DNA from 3 places in the Allobosea sp. RAF48 genome. Region 2 is predicted to be linked to each of the others. Evidence: predicted binding sites of a transcription regulator. Region 2 holds the regulator's gene; each other region holds the start of a gene.
The links. The regulator PhoB, encoded in region 2, activates phosphate uptake and scavenging genes when phosphate is short. The targets are predictions, from matches to a motif close to TGTCATNNANCTGTCAT.
Positions count from the first base shown of each region.

Region 1: phnD (phosphate/phosphite/phosphonate ABC transporter substrate-binding protein) is a predicted target of PhoB. The motif match lies at 1,237-1,253, and genes of this name have one in related genera.
Region 3: AB4Z10_RS24660 (alkaline phosphatase) is a predicted target of PhoB. The motif match lies at 6,462-6,478, and genes of this name have one in related genera.

Region 1 covers NZ_JBFRDZ010000001.1:431,775-439,256, reverse strand. The annotation lists gene AB4Z10_RS02145 (branched-chain amino acid ABC transporter substrate-binding protein) at 1-77, opposite strand, end outside; gene phnD (phosphate/phosphite/phosphonate ABC transporter substrate-binding protein) at 257-1,171, opposite strand; gene groL (chaperonin GroEL) at 1,394-3,031, opposite strand; gene groES (co-chaperone GroES) at 3,080-3,367, opposite strand; gene AB4Z10_RS02125 (MarR family winged helix-turn-helix transcriptional regulator) at 3,596-4,063, shown strand; gene AB4Z10_RS02120 (PaaI family thioesterase) at 4,143-4,625, shown strand; gene AB4Z10_RS02115 (DMT family transporter) at 4,612-5,454, opposite strand; gene AB4Z10_RS02110 (lipopolysaccharide biosynthesis protein) at 5,741-7,171, shown strand; gene AB4Z10_RS02105 (L,D-transpeptidase) at 7,338-7,482, shown strand, end outside.
Region 2 covers NZ_JBFRDZ010000015.1:164,192-171,673, reverse strand. The annotation lists gene pstC (phosphate ABC transporter permease subunit PstC) at 69-1,043, shown strand; gene pstA (phosphate ABC transporter permease PstA) at 1,056-1,940, shown strand; gene pstB (phosphate ABC transporter ATP-binding protein PstB) at 1,980-2,786, shown strand; gene phoU (phosphate signaling complex protein PhoU) at 2,870-3,589, shown strand; gene phoB (phosphate regulon transcriptional regulator PhoB) at 3,606-4,304, shown strand; gene AB4Z10_RS24405 (hypothetical protein) at 4,403-4,582, shown strand; gene AB4Z10_RS24400 (DUF3175 domain-containing protein) at 4,837-5,121, opposite strand; gene AB4Z10_RS24395 (SpoIIAA family protein) at 5,138-5,524, opposite strand; gene AB4Z10_RS24390 (LysR family transcriptional regulator) at 5,579-6,502, opposite strand; gene argH (argininosuccinate lyase) at 6,597-7,482, shown strand, end outside.
Region 3 covers NZ_JBFRDZ010000016.1:27,766-35,247, forward strand. The annotation lists gene AB4Z10_RS24630 (Bug family tripartite tricarboxylate transporter substrate binding protein) at 1-688, shown strand, start outside; gene AB4Z10_RS24635 (DUF6282 family protein) at 882-1,814, opposite strand; gene AB4Z10_RS24640 (cupin domain-containing protein) at 1,826-2,746, opposite strand; gene AB4Z10_RS24645 (HpcH/HpaI aldolase family protein) at 2,758-3,558, opposite strand; gene AB4Z10_RS24650 (amino acid ABC transporter substrate-binding protein) at 3,744-4,754, shown strand; gene AB4Z10_RS24655 (Ldh family oxidoreductase) at 4,846-5,937, shown strand; gene AB4Z10_RS24660 (alkaline phosphatase) at 6,531-7,482, shown strand, end outside.

The DNA of each region.
Region 1 (7,482 bases), on a different contig from region 2:
TCGGCCTGAGCGGCCTGTGCCGACAGGAACAGCGTGGCGGCCAACGCAGCGCCCGAGAGGAAATAGGATTTTTTCATCTGCATCTCCCTACGACATGCAATTTATGCGCGCGACCCTGCCGAGGATCGCCTGTCGCCTGTATAGGCCAGGGCCGGTCCGAGGGACACTGCCTGCATTTTCATCAGCTATCGCGACAAACGCATGGCAATGCGACGGCCGGCTTCGCCGGGAGCAGGGGCGCTGGTTTGGAATTCGCTCAGCCGCTCTTCGCCTTGCGCTGAGCTTCCAGCTCCTCGGTGACGGCGATGACGTCAAGATAGTCCTCATGACGCGCCGGCGCATAGCGCGAGACATGGCCATCGGTGAAGGTTTTCCAGACGTCCGGAGCGGCCTCCTTCATCGCGTTCATGGCTGCGACGAAATCGTCCTTCAGGCCCTGGGGCAGGTTGGCGCGGGTCGAGAACGGGCTGGCGGGGATCAGCGGCGACGTCCAGAGCGCGCGGGTCGAGCCGGCCGGGATCATGCCGCGCTGGGCGAGGCGCTGGGCGACGCCGGACTCGGTATTGACCTGATAGGTCGCGACGACGTCGAACTGCCCGCGCACCAGCGCCAGCACGGAGTTGTCGTGCCCGCCGGAAAAGACGGTGCCGCTGAAATAGGCCTTCGGGTCGATGCCTTGCTTGCGCAGGAAATAAGCGGGGAAAGCGTATCCGGAGGTCGAGTTCGGATCGGCGAAGGCCAGAACCTTGCCCTTGAGATCGGCAAGGTTCTGATAGGCGCTGTCCGCCCGCACCAGCAGCACCGAATAGTAGCCTTCCTGGCCTTGGTTATCGACGTCGCGCAGCAGCGGCTGGAGCTTTTCGCCCAGCACACGGCGCCCGAGCGCGTAGACGGCCGGTCCGAAGCGGGCGAAGTCGACCTGGTCGGCACGCATCGCCTCGACGAGGCCGGCATAGTCCGAAACCCTGAAGAACCGGACGGGCACGCCGAGGCGCTGCGACAGGTAGTCGACCATCGGCTGGGTGCGGGCGATGGCACCGGTTTCGTTCTCGGCGGAAGAGACGCCGAAGCGCAACTCCTTGATGCTCTGTCGCCAGTCCGGCGCCCGCGCGAAAGCGGGGACGGCGCTCGTGGCGGCAAGGCCGGCGAGGACTGAGCGGCGTGTCGGCATGATGCTTCCCAGGATACGACGAATGCGTTGAGCGGTCCTGGATGCATGCGGGGGGCGACGGCTGGATGGCGGGGGGATGACAGTGCCGTGAAACGAAGAAAGGCCCGGCTTGCGCCGGGCCTTCCATGATTGCCTTGGGAGGCTGGATCAGAAGTCCATGCCGCCCCCGAAACCGGGCCTGCCCGGTTTCGGCATTCAGACGCTTTGGGCGTCCGGACTTCCTCAGAAGTCCATGCCGCCCATGCCGCCGCCGCCCATCGGGGGCATCGGCGAGTCCTTCTTCGGCAGCTCGGCGATCATCGCCTCGGTGGTGATCAGCAGGCCCGCGATCGAAGCCGCGTCCTGGATCGCCGTGCGCACGACCTTGGTCGGGTCGATGATTCCGGCCTTGACCAGATCGCCGTACTCGCCGGTCTGGGCGTTGTAGCCCCAGGCGTAGTCCTTCGACTCGAGCAGCTTGCCGATCACGACCGCGCCGTCATCGCCGGCGTTGTCGACAATCTGGCGGGCCGGAGCGGCGATCGCCTTGCGGACGATCTCGACACCGGTCTTCTGGTCGTCGTTCTGGGTCTTGATCGACTTGACCGAGTTCAGAGCGCGCAGCAGGGCGACGCCGCCGCCCGGCAGGATGCCTTCTTCCACCGCGGCGCGGGTGGCGTTCAGGGCATCGTCAACGCGGTCCTTCTTCTCCTTGACCTCGACCTCGGTCGCGCCGCCGACGCGGATCACCGCGACGCCGCCAGCGAGCTTGGCCAGGCGCTCCTGGAGCTTCTCGCGGTCGTAGTCCGAGGTGGTCTCCTCGATCTGGGCCTTGATCTGACCGACGCGGGCTTCGATGTCCTTCTTCTTGCCGGCGCCGTCGATGATCGTGGTGTTCTCCTTCTCGATGCGCACCTTCTTGGCGCGGCCGAGCATGTTGAGCGTCACGGTCTCGAGCTTGATGCCGAGGTCTTCCGAGATCATCTGGCCGGCGGTCAGGATCGAGATGTCCTCGAGCATGGCCTTGCGGCGGTCACCGAAGCCCGGAGCCTTGACGGCCGCGACCTTGAGGCCGCCACGGAGCTTGTTGACGACGAGCGTGGCGAGAGCCTCGCCCTCGACGTCCTCGGCGATGATGAGCAGCGGCTTGCCGGTCTGAACGACGGCCTCGAGGATCGGCAGCATCGCCTGCAGCGAGGAGAGCTTCTTCTCGAAGATCAGGACGTAGGGGTCGTCCAGCTCCGCGATCATCTTCTCGGAGTTGGTGATGAAGTAAGGCGATAGATAGCCACGGTCGAACTGCATGCCCTCGACGACGTCGAGCTCGGTCTCGGCGGTCTTGGCTTCCTCGACGGTGATGACGCCCTCGTTGCCGACCTTCTGCATGGCGGTCGAGATCATCTTGCCGACCGACTCGTCGCCGTTCGCCGAGATCGTGCCGACCTGCGCGACTTCCGCGTTCGAGGTGACCTTCTTCGAGTTCTTCTTGAGGTCGGCGACGATGGCCTCGACGGCCAGGTCGATGCCGCGCTTCAGGTCCATCGGGTTCATGCCGGCCGCAACCGACTTGGCGCCCTCGCGGACGATCGCCTGGGCCAGGACCGTGGCGGTCGTGGTGCCGTCGCCGGCATGGTCGTTCTGACGGGACGCGACTTCGCGAACCATCTGGGCGCCCATGTTCTCGAACTTGTCGGCGAGCTCGATCTCCTTGGCGACGGTGACGCCGTCCTTGGTGATGCGCGGAGCGCCGAACGACTTCTCGATCACGACGTTGCGGCCCTTCGGACCGAGCGTGACCTTCACGGCGTTGGCGAGGATGTCCACGCCGCGCAGCATCTTGTCGCGGGCGTCGGAGGAGAACTTGACGTCTTTGGCAGCCATGAGAGCTACTCCTTGAAATGGAAACGGAAGAGAGCGGTCAGGCGGCTATCAGCCGACGACGCCCATGATGTCGGATTCCTTCATGATCAGGAGATCCTGGCCATCGATCTTGACTTCGGTGCCCGACCACTTGCCGAACAGGACGCGGTCGCCCTTCTTGACATCGAGGGCAACGAGCTTGCCGGCTTCGTCACGCGCGCCGGGACCGACGGCGATGACCTCGCCCTCCTGGGGCTTTTCCTTGGCGGTCTCGGGAATGATGATGCCACCCTTGGTCTTCTCTTCGCCATCCAGGCGGCGGACCACGACGCGGTCATGCAAAGGACGGAACTTCATGGTTCTGTCTTCCTCTCGGTCTTATTCGGTTCGGGCGCCGCTGAATGGCTCCCGGGGGAGGCTGTTAGCAGTCAACGAAGGAGAGTGCTAACAGATGGCCGGGAGATAGGCTCGGGGTCCCGGAGAGTCAAGGAAGCCTGCGACAACAAAGTGAACGCCGCCGGGTGCGGCATCGCAGCCCTTAGCCTTTCGGCTGCCGCACGCGCTAGAACACGCTAAGATGGCTGAATGACGACACTCGCGCCCCCGCCCGCGCCCGATCCGCGCCTCGACGACATCGCGCGTTCCTGCGTGGCGCTACACGTCCGGATGACGGCCCGGGCCGTCACCCGTGCCTATGACGAGGCGATGCGGCCGAGCGGCCTCAAGATCACCCAGTTTGTCCTGCTTTCGGCGCTGAGCACCGGGCAATGGAAGTCGATCACCGAGCTGGCCGAGCGTTTCGCGCTGGAGCGAACTTCGCTGACCCGCAATCTCCAGCTTCTCGCTGCTGAGGGCATGGTCGAGCCGGTCGAGTGCCGGGGCCGAGCCGCGGTCTATGCGGTGACGCAGAAGGGCAGGGCTGCGATCGAGGCCGCCATTCCGTACTGGCGGGCGGCGCAGGACAGGATCGAAGGCGGCTTCGGCGAGGAGCGCTGGCGCGAGACCCGCGACGGGCTGAGGGCGCTGCGCCGCGCGGCGCGGGACGTTCTGTGAACGCGGTGTCCAATCAACTCCGGTTGACGAGCCAGCCGTCCTCTCTCTAACGTGCAGATACACGATTTGAGAGGGCGCCATGGATCGGACGTTTGGAGTGGTGTCCCGCGAGGTGCTGGTCGCGGGCGACGGCTTGAGCTTCCTGCGGGGCATCATCGACGGCGCTCACCCGGCTCCGCCTTTCGCCGGGACCATGGATTTCGATCTGGTGGAGGCGGATGAAGGGCGCGTCGTCTTCGTCGGGCGCCCGTCACCCCGCTTCTTCAATCCGCTCGGCACGATTCATGGCGGCTGGACCGCCACGATCCTCGACTCCGCCATGGCCTGCGCCGCCCATTCAACGCTCAAGCCGGGCGAGGGCTACACCACGCTCGAGATGAAGCTGAACTATGTCCGGCCGGTCATGCCGGACTCGGGCACGGTGCGCTGCGAAGGCAAGCTGATCCATCGCGGCGGCTCCGTCATCACGACGGAAGGCAATCTGCGCGACGAACGTGGCAAGCTGCTCGCGCACGGCACCGAAACCTGCCTGGTGTTTCCCGCCAAGCCTAGCGCCGGCTGACCGCCCCGGCGCCGGCCACGATCAGCAGCGCACCGAGATAGGTCGTATAGAGCGGCATCTCACCGAAGAGGAAGAAGCCGAGCAGGCTGGCCCAGATCAGAGCGGTGTACTCGATTGCCGCCAGCCGGGACGCGGCCGCCATGGCATAGGCCGAGGTGAGCGTGAGATGACCCGCGACGCCAAGCGCTCCCGCGAAGAGATAGATCGCCAGATCCGCCAGCGTCATCGGCACGAAGGCGAGGGCCGCCGGGACGGCTAGGCACAGCGCCGGCCCGACATTCTGGAAGGCGACGATGACGGTGGGATGCTCTCTGACCGCGATGCGTCGCAGCAGGATCAGGTTGAAGGCGTAGCTGACCGCTGAGAACAGCGCGGCGGCGACGCCGAGGCTGGCGCCGCTGACATGCCCCTGCAGCCGCGGCCAAACCATGACCAGCATGCCGGCAAGGCCGAAGGCGAGCGCCTGCAGCACGCGCCGGTCGATCGTCTCCTTCAGCAGCAGGCCGCCGAGAACCGCGACGAAGACCGGCGCCAGGAAGGACAATGTCAGCGCTTCGGCGAGCGGCAGCACGGAGACCGAATAGAAAAAGCTGCCTGCCGTCATCACGACGAGCGGGACGCGCGCGACATTGCCGATGATGCTGTCTCGCGTCGGGCGGGCCGGGCGGGCGAGCGCGAGAACGGCGAGCGCGCAGAGGCCGCCCATCAGGAAGCGCATGAACAGCGCCACGATGAAGGGGTGGTGCTGCATCTGGCCCTTGATCACCGCATCCATGGCGGTGAGCAGGGCGATGCCGAGCGCGGCGCGCAGAGCAATCGACCGATTCATGCTGTCAGGCCGCGTCCATGGCTGTCCGGGAGGGGCGCCCATGGAGAGCACGGGCCGGGACCTCGTCTAAGGCCGATCCCGGAGCGCGCCTAGGGGAGGGGCGCACAGGCCCCCAATGCTGTCATTGCAGGGGTCGATTGCCGAGACATTGCCATGCCGGCCGCTCCCGGCGTGGGACAATCGCATCGGCAGCGGCACGCCTTGCAGAGCCGGGCTTGCGACCTGGCTGCGAATCGCACGAGGTGCCGCAAAGGCGTCAGGCTCACGACGAGATGACCGAGAGGCGATGACCGTTCTTCTGCCCTTCATTGTCAATGCCGGGCTGAACTTCGTCCTCGGGCTGCTCATCGCCCTGTTCCTGGGGCCCGAGGCGTTCGGGCTCTTTGCCATCGGTGCCGCGATCGTCGTGTTGGTCAACACGGCGCTGCTCGACTGGCTGAAGCTCTCGGTCGTCCGCTTCTATTCGGCGCAAAGCCGGGAGCGCGATCCCGGCATCCGCGCGACGCTCAATCTGCTCTTCGCTGGTATTGGCCTTTCCCTTTGCGCGCTCCTGACGGCGGCGCTGCTCGCCGGCATCGATACGGGGCTGCCGATGACGCTGCTCGCGGTGGCCGTCGCCGGCGGCGTCGGCGCCGGCTGGTTCGACTATCACGGGGCGGTCGCCCGCTCGCGCTTCCTCGACGCCGCCTATGCCCGGCTCGTCCTCGTCAGGAGTGGCATTGCCCTCGCGTTGATGGTCGGGGCTGCATGGTGGCTGCGCGATCCGGCCATCGTCCTGCTCGGCGGGCTGGCCAGCACCGTCGTCTCGGTGCTCGCTGTGCGCGGCAGGCTGGCGGATGCGGGGTCGGGCCTTGCCGCCGCGCGCGCCGATCTTGCCCGCAGCTTCGCCCGCTATGCGCTGCCGCTGGTGGCCGGCAACGCCGTCTATTCACTGATCCCGCTGCTCAATCGCGCCATTCTGGCGGACCGCTTCGGCTTCGCGGAGGCCGGCTATTTCTCGCTTGCCTCCGATATCGGCCTCAGGCTCTTTCCGGTGCTGGCCTCGATGCTGGAGATATTGCTGCTGCGCGAGGTCATCCGCCTCGATGAGGCGCGAGGCCGCCTCGCCGCACAGAAGCGCATCGCGCGCAACATGGTGACGGTGCTAGCCCTCGTGCTGCCCGTCGCGCTGGGCTTCTGGCTGACACTGCCGGCCTTCGAACGCCTCTTCGTGCCGGCGAGCTTCAGGGGCCATTTCGCCAGCTATATGGCCGTGCTGCTGCCCGGCTTCGCCGCGATCGCACTGTTCCAGGCGGCGATCTACCCGGTCTTCCTGCTGGCCAGGCGTACCCTCGTCGCCACCTTTGCGGCTCTGGCGGGCCTGGTTGTCAACCTTGCCATCATCTTCGCGCTGCCAGGGGCATTCGCGTCGGAAACGATCGCCGTCGCGCAAAGCGCAGCCTTCGTGACGGCCTTTGCGGTGACGGGTGTCGTGGCCTTGCGCATGTTGCCGTCCTGGCCGCCGCTGCGCGATCTCAGTTGTGTCGTCCTCGCCGCCGCCGTCATGGTTCTGGTGGTCTGGCCGCTGCAGGACCGTCTGCCGGCTCCGGCGGAGCTGCCGCTCCAGATCGTCCTCGGCGCCCTGGCTTATGCGGCGGTGATCCTCGCCTGCGATGTCGGCCGCTGGCGCAGCGGCCTGAAGCTGCGTTGGGTCGCTCGCAAAGGGTTAAGGCGCTAGCCAGGCCGGCAACGCTTCCTTCACCCTGTGGGTTGATGCCCCGCTAAGGTTAATTCCGCGAATTGGCTGGGTTTTGGCGTGATCTGCGCGCTGGAAGTCCGCGATTCACCATTCATTTCAAGCCGCTCCGCACTCTTCCGGCAGTCGCTGTCGAGAGTGTTGCGTTATGCGTCGAACGATTGTCCTTCCGCTGCTGATCGCAGCCGGTACCTTGACCGCGAGCGGAGCCATGGCGCAGGGCTATGGCTATGCCGCGCCCCGCGATCCGATGGCGGCGGCGCATGGCCGCGCGAATTACGGCGGCGGCTTCA
Region 2 (7,482 bases):
GCTGAGGTTGATCGGAGTCGGGTGACCGGCTGCAGGCAACCTCTGCCACGACACCGGAGCCTCCGCGGATGACCGCAGCAACCGACATGACGAGCATCCCCGGCGCGAGGCCGGCCGCCCGCAAGACGCCGAAGGCGGGCTTCGACCTCTTCTTCCGCAATGCCAGCTTCGCGGCGGCGCTGCTCGTGCTGGTGCTGCTCGCCGGCATCATGATCTCGATGATCATCGGCGGCTGGCCGGCCTTCCGCGAGTTCGGCCTCGGTTTCATCACCTCCAGCGTCTGGGATACGCAGAACGAGCAGTACGGCGCCTGGCCGGCCATCGTCGGCACGCTTTCGACGGCGTTGATCGCGCTGGCGATCGGCGTGCCGCTTTCGCTCGGCATCGCGATCTACCTGACCCAACTGGCGCCGGGCTGGTTCAAGAAACCGGTCGCCACCGCGATCGAGCTGCTCGCCGCCGTGCCCTCGATCATTTACGGCATGTGGGGCCTGTTCGTCTTCGTGCCGCTCTTCGCGGCCTATGTGCAGATCCCGCTCTCAAACATCGTCGAGGGCATGCCGGTCGTCGGCACCATCCTCTATTCACGCTCGCCCTCGGGCCTCGGCATCTTCACCGCCGGCCTGATCCTGGCCTTCATGATCGTGCCGTTCATCGCATCGATCACCCGCGACATGCTGGAGCAGATCCCCTCGGTGCTGCGCGAGAGCGCCTACGGCATCGGGGCGACGACCTGGGAGGTCGTGCGCCACGTGCTGGTGCCGCAGGCCGGCGTCTCGATCATCGGCGCGATCATGCTCGGCCTCGGCCGCGCGCTCGGCGAAACGATGGCCGTCACCTTCGTCGTCGGCAACGCCAACCGCCTGTCGGCCTCGATCCTCGATCCCGGCTCGACCATCGCCTCGCGCATCGCCAACGAATTCAACGAGGCGATGGGCCTGCAGCTCAACGCGCTGATCGCGCTGGGCTGCATCCTGTTCTTCGTCACCTTCGTCGTCCTCGTCATCGCGCGGCTGCTGGTCGCCCGCGTCAAGCGCTACTGAGGTCTTTCGTTCATGACCATGACGACCACGCCCCGCGAGCTGCCGCACACCCCCTGGGGGCGCGTGCGCCAGTCCCGCCGCACCGCCGACCGGCTGATGAAGATCATCGCGACCGGCTTCACCTTCTGCGCCATCTTCGTGCTGTTCTGGATCCTCGGCATGCTGCTGGTGAAGGGTATCGGCGGCCTCTCGCTCGCCACCTTCACCGCGGTCACCCCCGGCCCGGGCACGGAAGGCGGCGGCCTCGCCAACGCCATCGTCGGCTCCTTCGTGCTGACCTTCCTCGGCATTGCCATCGCAACCCCGATCGGGGTTCTCGCGGGCACCTGGCTCGCCGAATACGGCAGGGGTTCCAAGCTCGCGCACCTGATCCGCTTCATCAACGACATCCTGCTCTCGGCGCCGTCGATCCTGATCGGCCTGTTCGTCTACGTCATCCTGGTCGAGCCCTTCCGCGGCTATTCCGGCTGGGCCGGCGGCGTCGCGCTCGGCATCATCGCGATCCCGGTCATCGTGCGCACCACCGAGGACATGCTGAACCTCGTCCCCGGCCCGCTGCGCGAGGCGGGGGCCGCGCTGGGCGCGCCGCCTTCGGTCGTCATCACCTCCGTGACCTGGCGTGCGGCGAAGGCCGGCATGATGACGGGCATCCTGCTGGCGCTCGCCCGCATCGCCGGCGAGACGGCGCCGCTGCTCTTCACGGCTCTGAACAACAATTTCTGGTTCTCGCCCTCGCTCGCCGGCGGCGTCTCGAACCTGCCCGTCACGATCTATCAGTTCGCCTCCGCTCCCTACGAGAACTGGCAGCAGCTCGCCTGGGCGGGATCGCTGATCATCACGGTCTCGATCCTGCTGCTTTCGCTCATTGCCCGCCGCGTCGTCGCTGGCGGCAAATAAGACTTGAATCCAACCCGGTCGCGCCCGACCTTGAGGACCATGTCGATGCTTTCGACCCTTGAACTCTCCCCGCAGACGCTCGATGCCGAGGCGCCCGTCCGGATCGCGGTGAAGAACCTCGATTTCTACTACGGCGAGCACAGGGCGCTGAAGAACATCAATCTCGATTTCCGCGACCGGCACGTCACCGCGCTGATCGGCCCGTCCGGCTGCGGCAAGTCGACCCTGCTGCGCATCTTCAACCGCATCTACTCGCTCTATCCCGAGCAGAAGGCCACCGGCGAGATCCTGCTCGACGGCCGCAACATCATCTCCAACGACGTCGACGTGAACGAGCTGCGCTCGCGCGTCGGCATGGTCTTCCAGAAGCCGACGCCCTTCCCGATGTCGATCTACGATAACGTCGCCTTCGGCATCCGCCTCTACGAGAAGCCGCCGAAGTCCGAGCTCGATGACCGTGTCGAGGGCGCGCTGCGCCGTGCCGCGCTGTGGGACGAGGTCAAGGACAAGCTGAAGAGTTCCGGCATGGGTCTCTCCGGCGGCCAGCAGCAGCGCCTGTGCATCGCCCGCACCATCGCGCAGAAGCCGGAAGTGATCCTGTTCGACGAGCCGACCTCCGCGCTCGACCCAATCTCGACCGGCAAGATCGAGGACCTGCTGGAACAGCTGAAGAGCGACTTCACGATCGCGATCGTGACGCACAACATGCAGCAAGCTGCACGCATCTCGCAGTACACCGCCTTCATGTATCTGGGCGAGGTCATCGAGTTCGCGCCGACCAACACCATCTTCATGAACCCGGCCAAGAAGCAGACGCAGGACTACGTCACCGGCCGGTTCGGCTGAGCCGCGGCAGAGTTCTTTGTTTGTCGCATTTTCTTCGCGCGAACCGGTCCGATTTCGCTTGAAAATGCTTTGAGGATAACGCCATGACCGACCACATCGTCCGCTCCTACGACACCGATCTCGAAGGCATCCGCCGCAGTCTTGCCGAAATGGGCGGCATGGCCGAGCGCATGCTGGGCGACTCCACCGTGGCGCTGGTGCGCCGCGACACCGGCCTCGCCCAGAAGATCATCACCGCCGACCAGCGCCTCGACAACCTGCAGCGGGACGTCGAAGAGAAGGCGGTGCTGACCATCGCCCGGCGCCAGCCGCTCGCGAACGACCTGCGCGAACTGATCTCGGCGATCCGCATCGCGGCCGACATCGAACGCGTCGGCGATCTCGCCAAGAACATCGCCAAGCGCGCCGTCGCCATCGCCGGCCAGTTCCAGCCGCCGCACCGCGCCGTGGTCGGGCTCGAGCACATCAGCCGCCTGGTGCAGGCGCAACTCAAGGACGTGCTCGACGCCTACGCCGCAGGCAACGAGCAGAAGGCGCTCGAGGTCTGGCGCCGCGACGACGAGATCGACGCGCTCTACACCTCGCTGTTCCGCGAACTCCTGACCTACATGATGGAGGATCCGCGCAACATCACCTTCTGCACGCATCTCCTGTTCTGCGCGAAGAACATCGAGCGCATCGGCGACCACACCACCAACATCGCCGAGACGATCCATTACCTCATCACCGGCGACTCGCTCGACGTGAACCGGCCGAAGCTCGACACGACCAATATCGAAGTCGAGGCGGTCACGGGCAGCTGAGGCGAGGCAAGGAATCATGGCCGCACGCATCCTGATCGTCGAGGACGAGGAGCCGCTGACCCTGCTGCTGCGCTACAATCTCGAAGCCGAGGGCTTCGAGGTGGACAGCGTGGCGCGCGGGGACGATGCGGAGCTTCATCTGCGCGACCACACCCCCGATCTCGTGCTGCTCGACTGGATGCTGCCGGGCCTCTCGGGGATCGAGCTTTGCCGCCGGCTGCGGTCGCGACGCGACACCGAGCGCGTGCCGATCATCATGCTGACCGCGCGTGGCGAGGAGACCGAGCGCGTGCGCGGGCTCGCGACCGGCGCCGACGACTATGTGGTGAAGCCCTTTTCGTTGCCGGAGCTGATCGCGCGCATCCAGGCGCTGCTGCGCCGCGCCAAGCCGGGCCATGTCGCGGGACTGCTTGCCGCCGGCGACCTCGAACTCGACCGCACCACACGGCGCGTCCGCCGCGCCGGCAGCGAGCTGCATCTCGGCCCGACCGAGTTCAGGCTGCTGGAGTTCCTGATGCAGGCGCCCGGCCGCGTCTATTCGCGCGCCCAACTGCTCGACGCCGTCTGGGGCCGCGACGTCTATATCGACGAGCGCACCGTCGACGTCCATGTCGGCCGGCTGCGCAAGGCGATCACGCCCGCCAATACCAAGGACCCGCTGCGCACCGTGCGCGGCGCCGGCTACGCCTTCGACGAGACTTTTGCGCGCAGCTGAGCGGCGCTCCAGCTCTCCTCTTCATCGCGACTGGCGATGAACCTTGCCTGCTCGCTCGCGTTGACCCCGAAGGTCAGCGCGAGCCAGAGGAGGTCGCCATGAGCAAGATGCGCCCATCCCGCCGGCCAGTCGAAGCGACAAGGGCCCGGGCGAGCCGGATCATGCCGGGCACGATATGCGCAGCGCTAGGAGGTGGCGAGCGCCGCCCGAGCCAGCATGACCAGCAGGGCAACACCCGCATCAACACGAGCCATCAGGGTCTCCAGCAGGATCGTTGAGGAGGCTGCCCCATGCTGGCCTCGACGAAGGCGCCGCGAAGCATCCGGCACGGCGGCCGGGCTCGTCCCATGAGAATGCGGAGAAGCCGGCGGACATCCGCAAGCCGCCTGCCGACGACGAAACCCGGCAGGTTCGCGTTTTCGGGCGGTGGTGGCGAGCGCGACAGCCATCGCTCGCATGATCCGGCCCGCAAGGGTGGCGGCCCCGCGAGAAGCCCCCTACAGGACGATCCCTGAAGGGGCCGGCAGGAGCCTCAGCCCTCTCGGTAGAAGAGGCGGCGCAAGCTGTGCTTGGCCGCTTCCAGCGTCCTGCGCCGCTCGGCCGGCAGGTTCCGGCCGGCGCGGTTGATGTAGAAAGTCAGCATCGACATCGCCGAGCGATAGGGGCTCGACTTGCGGAGCCGGCTGTGTTCAGCCGACCGCTTCAGCGAACGTGCGATCCGTCGCGGATCGCCCTGCTTGAACACCGCCTTCTCAAGATCGAGCGCGTTGCTCCGGGTGGTGATATCGGCCGACCACCTGCGTTTGTGGGCAGTCATGGCGTCCTCCTGTCGGTCAGGCGTTTGGCCCGCCCTCGATGTCACCGGCCCAGGTCAGTGCGGTCTCGTACTCCTCCGGCTTGAAGGTGCGGACGGTCACGAAGGGGATCGCTGGGTTGAGCAGGTCGACGAAGGCGGCAAGCCAGCCCCTGTCGGTGATCACCGCCTCGCGCGGGAAGCGCTGCAGCTCCCAGAGCTTGCCGAGGCTGTAGCGCGCATCCTTCCAGGCGGCAGCCAGGGTCATATCGGTGAAATCGGTGAGGTCGGCGAGGATGCCGACCTTCTCGTGTCGCGCGAGCTTCGCCTCGATATCGGCCATGATCCCATCGAGATCGTCACTGGTCAGCGTCTGCGACAGGCGGTAGGCGCCGACATGGTCCGGGGCAGGCAGAATGGTGAACATGGCTCCTCCTTGCTCCAGACAACGCGGGGCAAGAGCGGAAGTTTCGCCCGATGATCAGGCCGCTGCGGGCGCACGGGTGGCGGCGTCGAACCGGGCCGCTTCGGCGCGCAGCCAGCCGACGAATTCATCGAGGCCGGGGCGTTGCGGCTGGCCAACCGGGAGGGTGAGCCAACAGCCCGTCGCACTGGTGAAGCCGAGGCCGAGCGGGTTGATAAGCGCGCCGGAAGCCAGCTCGTCGGCGACATAGCAGCGCGGCATCAGAGCGACGCCCAGCCCGGCGACGGCGGCGCTGGTGATCACGGAATAGTAGCCGTAACGCACGGTGTGCTCGGGCACCGCGCCGCGCAGGTCGTGGGCCTCGGTGAACTCGGCCCAGAAGGTCGGCATCTGGTAGTGCTGCAGCAGCGTCATCTTCTGGATATCGGCGGCACGACGAAAGCCGCCCATGCGCTCGACCAGGCTCGGCGCGGCGACGAGGGCAACGTCGCGGCCGAAGAGGTAATGCGCCTCCTTGCCGGGCCAGGGCGGGACGCCATGGGCAATGTCGAGATCGGGCTCCTCGGTCTCGCTCTCGCTGACATAGTTGGTGAACTGGACGTCGACGCCGGGATGCGCCGCAGCGAAGGCCGGAAAGCGCGACATCAGCCAGCGCTCGCCGACGATGGCGACCATGTGCAGGCGGATCGGCCGGGCAATGGCGCTGCGCTCGGCGAGGCGCCGGGCGCCCCGCTCCATCTGCTCCAGCGCGGCTTCGGCATAGGGCAGATAGATCGCGCCGGCCTCGGTGAGCTTGAGGCCGAGCGGGCTGCGGTCGAACAGCACGGCACCGAGATGGTGTTCCAGCGACAGGATCTGCTTGGAGACGGCACTCTGCGTCAGGTTGACGACCAGGGCGGCGCGGGCGGTCGAGCCCAGCCTTGCAACCGTGGTGAAAGCTCGCAAAGCGGTCGATGACGGAGGAGGCCGGCCGGCGGCCATGGGGTATTCCTTTTTGGACTATCGCTGCGGAGATCGTTTCGTTTGCCGGGCTTTCGGTCAAGAGGCCATTCTTCCCTAACGGGAGGACAAGCTCATGAACCAGACGACGCGCCTGTGGGGTGGACGCTTCCGCAAGCCGCCCGATCCGCGGCTGATGAAGCTGTCGAGCGCGGCCGGTGAGCACGCGAGGCTGGTGCCGCAGGATGTTGCGGGCGGCAAGGCGCATGCGGCCGAACTCGGACGCGCCGGGCTGCTGACGGCGCAGGAGCTCCAGACCATCCTGACCGCGCTCGACGCGATCGCGCGGGACACGGTCGAGGGGCGGATCACGCCCGGCCCGCAGGACGAGGATGTCCATACCTTCATCGAGCGCATCCTGACCGAGCGGATCGGCTCGACGGGCGCCAAGCTCCGGGCAGGGCGCTCGCGCAACGACCAGGCCGCGAACAATCTCAAGCTCTATCTGCGCGCGAAGTCGCGCTCGCTCGCGGCGATGCTGGCGGAACTCCTGACCGCGATCGCCGATCAGGCCGAGCTGCATGCGGCCTCGGTCAGCCCCGGCTTCACCCATCTCCAGAGCGCCCAGCCGGTCACCTTCGGCCATTGGCTGATGGCGCATGGCCAGGTGCTGATGCGCGACGCCTCGCGCCTGACCGACTGGGAAAAGCGCTCCGGCCAGTCCCCGCTCGGGGCGGCGGCGCTTGCAGGCTCGGCGATCACGCTCAATCCCGAGCTCAGCGCCAAGGCACTCGGCTATGACGAGCCGTTCGAGAACTCGGTCGACGCGGTCGGCGCGCGCGACCATGTCGCGGAATTCCTGTTCGTCGCGGCGATGCTGACGACCAACCTGTCGCGGCTCGCCGAGGAGGTGACGCTGTGGGCTTCCAGGCAATTCGCCTGGGTGACGCTGGACGATGCCTTCGCCACCGGCTCCTCGATCATGCCGCAGAAGAAGAACCCGGACATCGCGGAAATCTCGC
Region 3 (7,482 bases), on a different contig from region 2:
GCCGCTCGCGACCAACAAGCTGCTCTACAAGACCATGCCCTTCGATCCGCTCGCCGATTTCACGCCGATCGCGCTGCTGGGCGATGTCCAGGGCATCGTCGCGGTGCATCCCTCGCTGCCGGTTTCGTCCTTCGCGGAGCTCGTCGCCTATGGGAAGGCCAATCCGGGCAAGCTGACTTTCGGCAGCCCCGGCTTCGGCCTGATGGGGCACATCACCGGCGAGCTGATCCAGCGCAAGGCCGGTTTCCAGATGACTCATGTGCCCTATCGCGGCTCGGCGCCGCTCGCGACCGACCTGCTGGCCGGAACCGTGAATGTCGCGATCGACTTCATCCCGGCCTATATCCCGCTTGTCAAAAGCGGCGCGATCCGCGGGCTCGCGGTCACCAGCGACCAGCGGGCGCCGCAACTGCCGGAGGTGCCGACGCTGTCGGAGGCCGGGCTGCCGGGCGTCAATGCGACAGGCTGGTTCGGGCTCGTCGGCCCGAAGGGTTTGCCCGAGCCGGTCGTGGCGCGGATCGCCGCGATCGCCCGGGCCTATGTCGAAAGCGCGGAGGGGCGCGAGAAGCTCAGCGTGATCGGCGTGCGTGCGCGCAGCGGCGATGCGGCGGCGCTGCGGACCGCCCAGACGCAGGAGATCGCCAGATGGGCCGATGTGATCAAGGCCGCGGCGATCTCGCTCGATTGAACGGTGTGTCGAGAGCCTGCTCCAAGAAGCAGAGCGGCCCGGGGAAACCCGGGCCGATTTTCGTTTCACTCTAACTGGTGTCATCCCGGACGCAGCGAAGCGGAGATCCGGGATCCATGCCTGAATCGTTCCGGCATCGATCCCGGGTCAAGCCCGGGATGACGGCGTGGTTCGGAGCTAGAGCGAGCGCGCCTTATGCCGCGGCGTCGAGCGCGAGCAGCTCAGCGGCATGCCCACCGGTCATCCGGCGGATTTCCGCTTCAGTGAATTGCAGGTCGAGCAGATGGCCGACGATCTCGCGGTAGCCATCGACGGGACGCGGCGAGCCGACGAGCCCGAGATCGGAGCAGAGAACCGTCTTCTCGACGCCGGCGACCTCGATCACGCGGCGCAGCTCCGGCGGCTCGAACTTCTTCGACTTGCCCTCGACGAACATGCAGATCGAATGCTCCATCACCGCGCCGAGCGAAACGAGATGGCGGATTTCCGCGTCGCTGCAATTGTTGACCATGTAGGTCGGGTGATTGACCAGGAGCTTTTTCACGCCGCGGGCCTTGGCCTCCTCGAACACCGCGAAGAGCTCGGCAGTCGAAAGGTGCCCGCCGGCGAGAATGATGTCGCCGGCCGCGATCAGGTCGAGGATCTGCTTGACCTCGTCCAGAAGCTTGCCGTCGGAGCCGAAGGCCGTGAGCGGGACGGGATCGAGCATCTTCTGCGCGGTCTTGGGAAAGGTCTTCACCGCCCCCGAAGCCAGCACGTCGATATGGTTCTTGGCCGAGAGCGTCGGCATCCAGACGATCTTGCCGCCGAGCTTGATGGCATGGTCGACCGCATGCGGGTTGAAGCCGCCCGACGCATTGTTGAGGGCGATGCCGGAAAACAGCCTGACGCCGGTATCCGGCACGAGCTTCTCAAGCAGGATCGCATGGGCCGTGCCGAGGTAGAAATGGTCCTTGTAGACGACGGCGCGAAACCCGGCTTCGGCGGCGTCCAGCATGGCCTCGTGATGGTCGAGGATGCGCGGCATGGCGGCCGGGCCACTATGGCAGTGAAGGTCGACGGCGCCGACCAGGAGATCGGCGATCTGGCGGCTGCGCGCGTCGGCATTCGCAGGAGAGGAGTTCATGTCCGTGGCCCTCACGCGGTTTCGCCGGGCATCGGATAATCCGCGGCGTTGATGACCCAGCCGGGCTTCTGCGAGAAATCCAGGCGGGGTGGGGAGAAGATGTCGATCATCTGGTTCAGCCCGGGCAGCACCGAGCGCGAGGTGTGGATCGACGGCGGCGGGATCACGGTGAGCGAGGGCGCCGCCATCAGCTCGTGCTCGTCCTCGCGCCAGATCCGCATGTCGGGCGTCCAGGGCCAGCGGATGTCGTGGATGTAACCGCCGTCGATGACGAGCGAGCCCTGCTCGAAATCATCGTGGTGATGCGGCGAGAGCGCCGTGATGTCGCGCAGGCCGCTCCGCGGGTCGAGGATGTTCACCATCAGCGTCGTGCAGCGGAAGATGCGGCCGAAACGCCCCTCACCGCCCCCTGCATCCAGGCTGTAGGCGCGGATCTTCCAGCCACCTGATGGTTCCGGCCAGGGCGTCAGCAATGCGACGTTGGCGTGGGGCTGCGCGTAGGAGGCCGCGTTGGAGCAGGCTGCCGCGAGATCGGGCGCGGCGCTGGAGAAGATGCGGATGAGGCGGCCTGTGCCCGTCGTCGTGATGCGCGATGCGCCCGGCGGGATGAAGGCGATCGAGCCGCCCGCTACCTCGACCGTCTCGCCTCCGGCCGAGACCGTCGCACTGAGCGTCTTCTCGGGCAGGATCAGGCAGTATTCGTCGGGCTGCGATGCCCGTTCCAGTACGGCTCCGGTTTCGGCGTCTGAATAGGCGACGATGAAGTTCTGGCCGCGCGCGAGCCAGGTCCTGAACCCATCGCCGGCCTGCTGCGGTGCCTCCGCATAGAAGCGGGCGTAGTCGGCGCCGGCATAGGCCTTGACCGGAGCAGCCTTGGCCGCGGGCTGCGCCGCCAATTGCGAACGGGGATCGCTGGAAGGGTAGTTAGACACGAATGGTTCTCCTATCGCGCGCCGGATGCCTCGACGCGGCTCCGGGCTGCCTGCATTTGCGAGAGCGCGTCGCTCGCGGCCTTGCGCAGGAAGCCCTGGTCCGAGGAGAGGATGAAGGCGCTGGCGCCACGGTCGGCGAAGGCGGCCGATTCCTCGCCATTGTCGGTCATCACGCAGACCGGTTTGCCGGCGGCCTTCGCCGCCCGGAAGATCGCGTCCACCGCGTCGCGGACGATCGGAGCGTCGCGGCTGGGCGCGCCGAAGGCGACGGTGAGATCGCCGCGCCCGATGAAGACGGCGTCGAGCCCCTCGACGGCGAGGATCGCGTCGATCCGCTCCAGCGCCGACGGGTCCTCGATCATGGCGATGGTAGCGACGGCCGCGTCGGACGCATCGACGAGGTCCCACATCTTCGACCCGCCATAGCGGCCGGCGCGGGTGACACCGGAGAAACCGCGCCGGCCGCCGCGATAGCGGCAGGCGGCAACGAGCGCCTCGGCATCGGCCACATCAGCGATATGAGGGGCGAGGACGCCGACGGCGCCGCAGTCGAGCACCGACAGGATGGCGTCCGCCGCCAGCGTGGGAACGCGGACGACCCCGGCGATACGGGCGGCACGGGCGGCCAGCAAGGCGATATCCGTGGCGTTGCGGTCGAAGGGCGCGTGTTCCTGGTCGATGACGATGAAGTCGTAGCCGCAGAAGCCGAGAATCTCGGTCGCATGGGCGGTCGGCGTCTTGATGAAGCTCCCCGCCAGGAAGGCGCCGCCGAGAAGGCGCTGGCGGAAGCTGTTCGGTGTGGGAGCCTGCATGATGCGACCTGCCGGTTTTCGATGGCCACGATGATGGGCATCGCCGCAGCCGCACGCGGCCGGAATTGGTCTCGTTTCACTTGACGAAATGCACCAATGCGCAACTGCCCCTGGGTCAGAAAGGCGGCAGGATCGGGCCGGGTTCAATGAAGCGGCGGATCCCACCGTCTGAAAGGCCATCCCAAATGAAGAAGCGCCTCCTGCTGATCGCCGGCCTCCTGGCCGCCTCCGCCCTGCCTGCCGCTGCCGGTTCGCTCGAAAACGTCAGGAACCGCGGCGAACTGGTCTGCGGCGTCAGCCCGGGGGTGGCCGGCTTCTCCGTCCCCGACGAGAAGGGGCGCTGGGGCGGCTTCGATGTCGATATCTGCCGCGCGGTCGCGGCCGCTGTCCTCGGCGACGCCGGGAAGGTGCGCTACACCCCGCTCAGCCCGAAGGACCGCTTTGTCGCGCTGCAGACCGGCGAGATCGACATGCTGTCCCGCCAGGCCACCTGGACCCTGTCGCGCGATACCCAGATGGGCCTGCGCTATGTCGGCGTCGCCTATTACGACGGGCAGGGCTTCATGGTCCGCAAATCGCAGAACATCGCCTCGGCCAAGGACCTGAACGGCGCCTCGGTCTGCGTGCCGACGGGCACCACGACGGAGCTCAACATCGCCGATTATTTCCGGGCGAACGGCATGAAATACGAGGGCGTCGCCTTCGAGGCCGGCGACCAGGTCGCCAAGGCCTTCGAATCCGGCCGTTGCGACGTGTTCAGCAACGACGTCTCCGCGCTCTCCGCCTACCGGCTCAAGCTGGTCAACCCGGCCGAATACGTCATCCTGCCGGAGCTGATCTCGAAGGAGCCGCTCGGTCCGGTCGTGCGCCAGGGCGACGAGACCTGGACCAGCATCGTCCGCTGGTCGCTTTACGCCATGATCAATGCCGAGGAACTCGGCGTCACCGCCGCCAATGCAGACGAGCAGAAGCGCACCGGCTCTCCCGAGGTGCAGCGCCTGCTCGGCGGCAACGGCAATTTCGGTGAATCGATGGGGCTGAAGCCCGATTGGGCCCTGCAGATCGTCAAGCAGGTCGGCAATTACGGCGAGGTCTACGAGCGCAATGTCGGCGCCGGCTCGAAGCTCGGCATCGGGCGCGGCCTCAACAAGCTCTGGACCGCCGGCGGCCTGCAATACGCTCCCCCGGCGCGCTAAGCGAGATCGTCCCGACCCGGCTCCGCCGGGGTTTGAAAAGTGCCTCGTACGCCCGGTCATCGCGCCGGGCGTGCTGCATCGAGGGGAGCCGATGTCGGTTTCGGATGTCTACCCTGCGGAAATCCTGAAGGGCTTCGCCGTCGCGCTGCTCGAAGCGGCCGGGGCGCCGCCCGACAATGCGGCCGTGGTGGCCGAAGCTCTCGTCGACGCGGATATCGAGGGACTGGCCTCGCACGGCTTGCTGCATCTGCCGATGTATCTGGACCGGATCGCAGGAGGCTCCGTCGATCCGCGCGCGAGGGGCGAGATCGTCGCGGATCTGGGCTCGCGCCTGACGATCGATGCCGGGAACGGGCTGGGGCAGGTCACGGCCGAGCGGGCCTGCGAGATCGCGACGGCCCGAGCCGCCGCGCATGGCGTTGCGGTGGTGGCCGTCCGCAACGCCTTCCATTTCGGCGCCGCCGGCCGCTTCGCGCGGAAGATCGCGCTGACCGGACAGATCGGCATCGTCATGGCCAATACGCGGCCGATGCTGCCCGCGCCCGGCGGTGTCGAAGCCGTCGTCGGCAACAACCCGCTGGCGATCGCGGTCCCGACCGGCGGCGAGCCCATCGCGCTGGATTTCGCGATGAGCGCCGGCGCGATGGGCAAGATCAGGCTGGCCGCAAGCAAGGGCGAGCCGATTCCGGAAGGCTGGGCGCAAACGGCGCAAGGCGAGCCGACACGGGACGCATTCGAGGCGCTGCGGGGTACGCTCCTGCCTGCCGCGGGGGCCAAGGGCTTTGGGCTCGCCGTCATGATCGATCTTCTGGCTGGCGGCTTGTCGGCCGGCGCCATCGGCGAGGCCGTGCAGCCGCTCTACGGCGATGCCGCCCGCCCCTATGCAAGCGCGAACCTGTTCATGGCGATCCAGATCGAAGGAATGCGGCCGATTGCGGAATTCGAGGCGGCGGCTTCCGGATTTTCCGATCGGATCCGGAGCTCGCGGACAGCTCCCGGGGGAAGCCCCGTACGGCTTCCGGGCGATCGCGCGGCGCAAGCGCGGAGCCGTTTCGACGGTTTCTGCGCTCTGGGAGCGGAAACGCTCGAGGCACTCAAAAGCCGCGCTCGCCGCCTCGGCGTCACGATCCCCGTCGCGCTCGCGGACGAAGGCAAAGGCCGATCAAATCACGACCCGCACTGATCGCGATCGTGCGCTCCCGGCGCAAAGGCTCCCGCCCGGCCATTCAAGGAAAGAAAAAGAAAAGCGAACGGCTGGCGCGCCATTCCGCTTCAAGCTTCGGCCTTCGGGCCTCTGACCGCCATGAGCATCGCGTAGCCGAGCAGGCTGAACGCAACAATGCCGAGGAGGTTGAGAGCAATGTCGATCATCTTGGCGGCCTGGCGCAACGTAAGGTAAATGATTCCTTACCTGCATCCGCTCGACCGCGCCAGACCCGGCTGCCCGATACTTAGGTCACGCTCTCCGTCGCCAGCTTGAATGCGTAAGCCAGCGCGGCGAAGCTGATTAGGCCCAACATGCTGAAGATATCCATGCCTTCTCCTCGGTGAACAACCGGCAGCATGACTCGCTTCCCCTAAGACCGGGGCCGCTTTTTCCTTAAAATTGTCTGCAACGCCAATGGAACACAGGCCCCGCCCTGGCGCTGCCGGGCCTTGAGGCCGGGCGATCGACGGCTCCTCAAATCGCGCCGGCCAGTTCGCCAGTTTGATTAAACTGTCACATTCCGGACTTAGGCGGGGGGCCGCAGGCACGAGCCTTGGCGGAGAACCACAATGCGCGCATATCACTGGCTGGCGGCGGTCATCGCCGCGGGCGTAGCGGGAGGGTCCGCCGTTGCGCAGACCATCTATCCGATCGACCGTGCCGAGATCCTCGAGGGCTCGCGGTTCGACTTCAAGGTCGAATTCCCGAACGCGCCGACCTCCGCCGACGTGAACGTCACCGTCAACGGCAAGCCTGCCGCCGAAATCTTCGGCCGTCCGACCAACTTCATCCAGAGCGAGGAAGGCCAGAAGCACTCGGCGCTGTGGCTGCGCGGCGCTTCGCTGCCGGCCGGCCGCTATGTGGTGGAAGCCACGCAGGGCGGCAACAAGGCGACCGTGAACTGGGATGTCTTCGCCACCGCCCAGCCGCGCCGCGCCAGGAACGTCATCCTGTTCATCGGCGACGGCATGTCGGTCGCCAACCGTACCGCCGCCCGCATCCTCTCCAAGGGCTGGAAGGAAGGCAAATACGATGGCGAGCTCGCCATGGATGACATGTCCAACATGGCGCTGATCTCGACCTCCGGCACCGACTCGATCGTCACCGACAGCGCCAATGCCGCCCATGCCTACACCACCGGCCACAAATCCTGCGTCAACGCGCTCGGCGTCTACTGCGCCAAGAACGCCCTGACCCTCGACCATCCGAAGGTCGAGACCATTGCCGAGCTCGCCAAGCGCCGCACCGGCATGGCCGTCGGCGTCGTCACCAATTCCGAGATCGAGGACGCGACCCCGGCCTCCATGGTCGCCCACACCCGCCGCCGCTCGGACTTCAACGACATCGTCAAGATGTTCTTCGATGTGAAGCCCGACGTAATCATGGGCGGCGGTTCGCCGAACTTCCTGTCGAAGGCGACGCCGGGCTCCAAGCGCACCGACGAGCAGGACTTCATCGCGAAGTTCAAGGACGCCGGCTACACCCTCGCCACCACCAAGACCGAGATGAACGCGGCCGTCG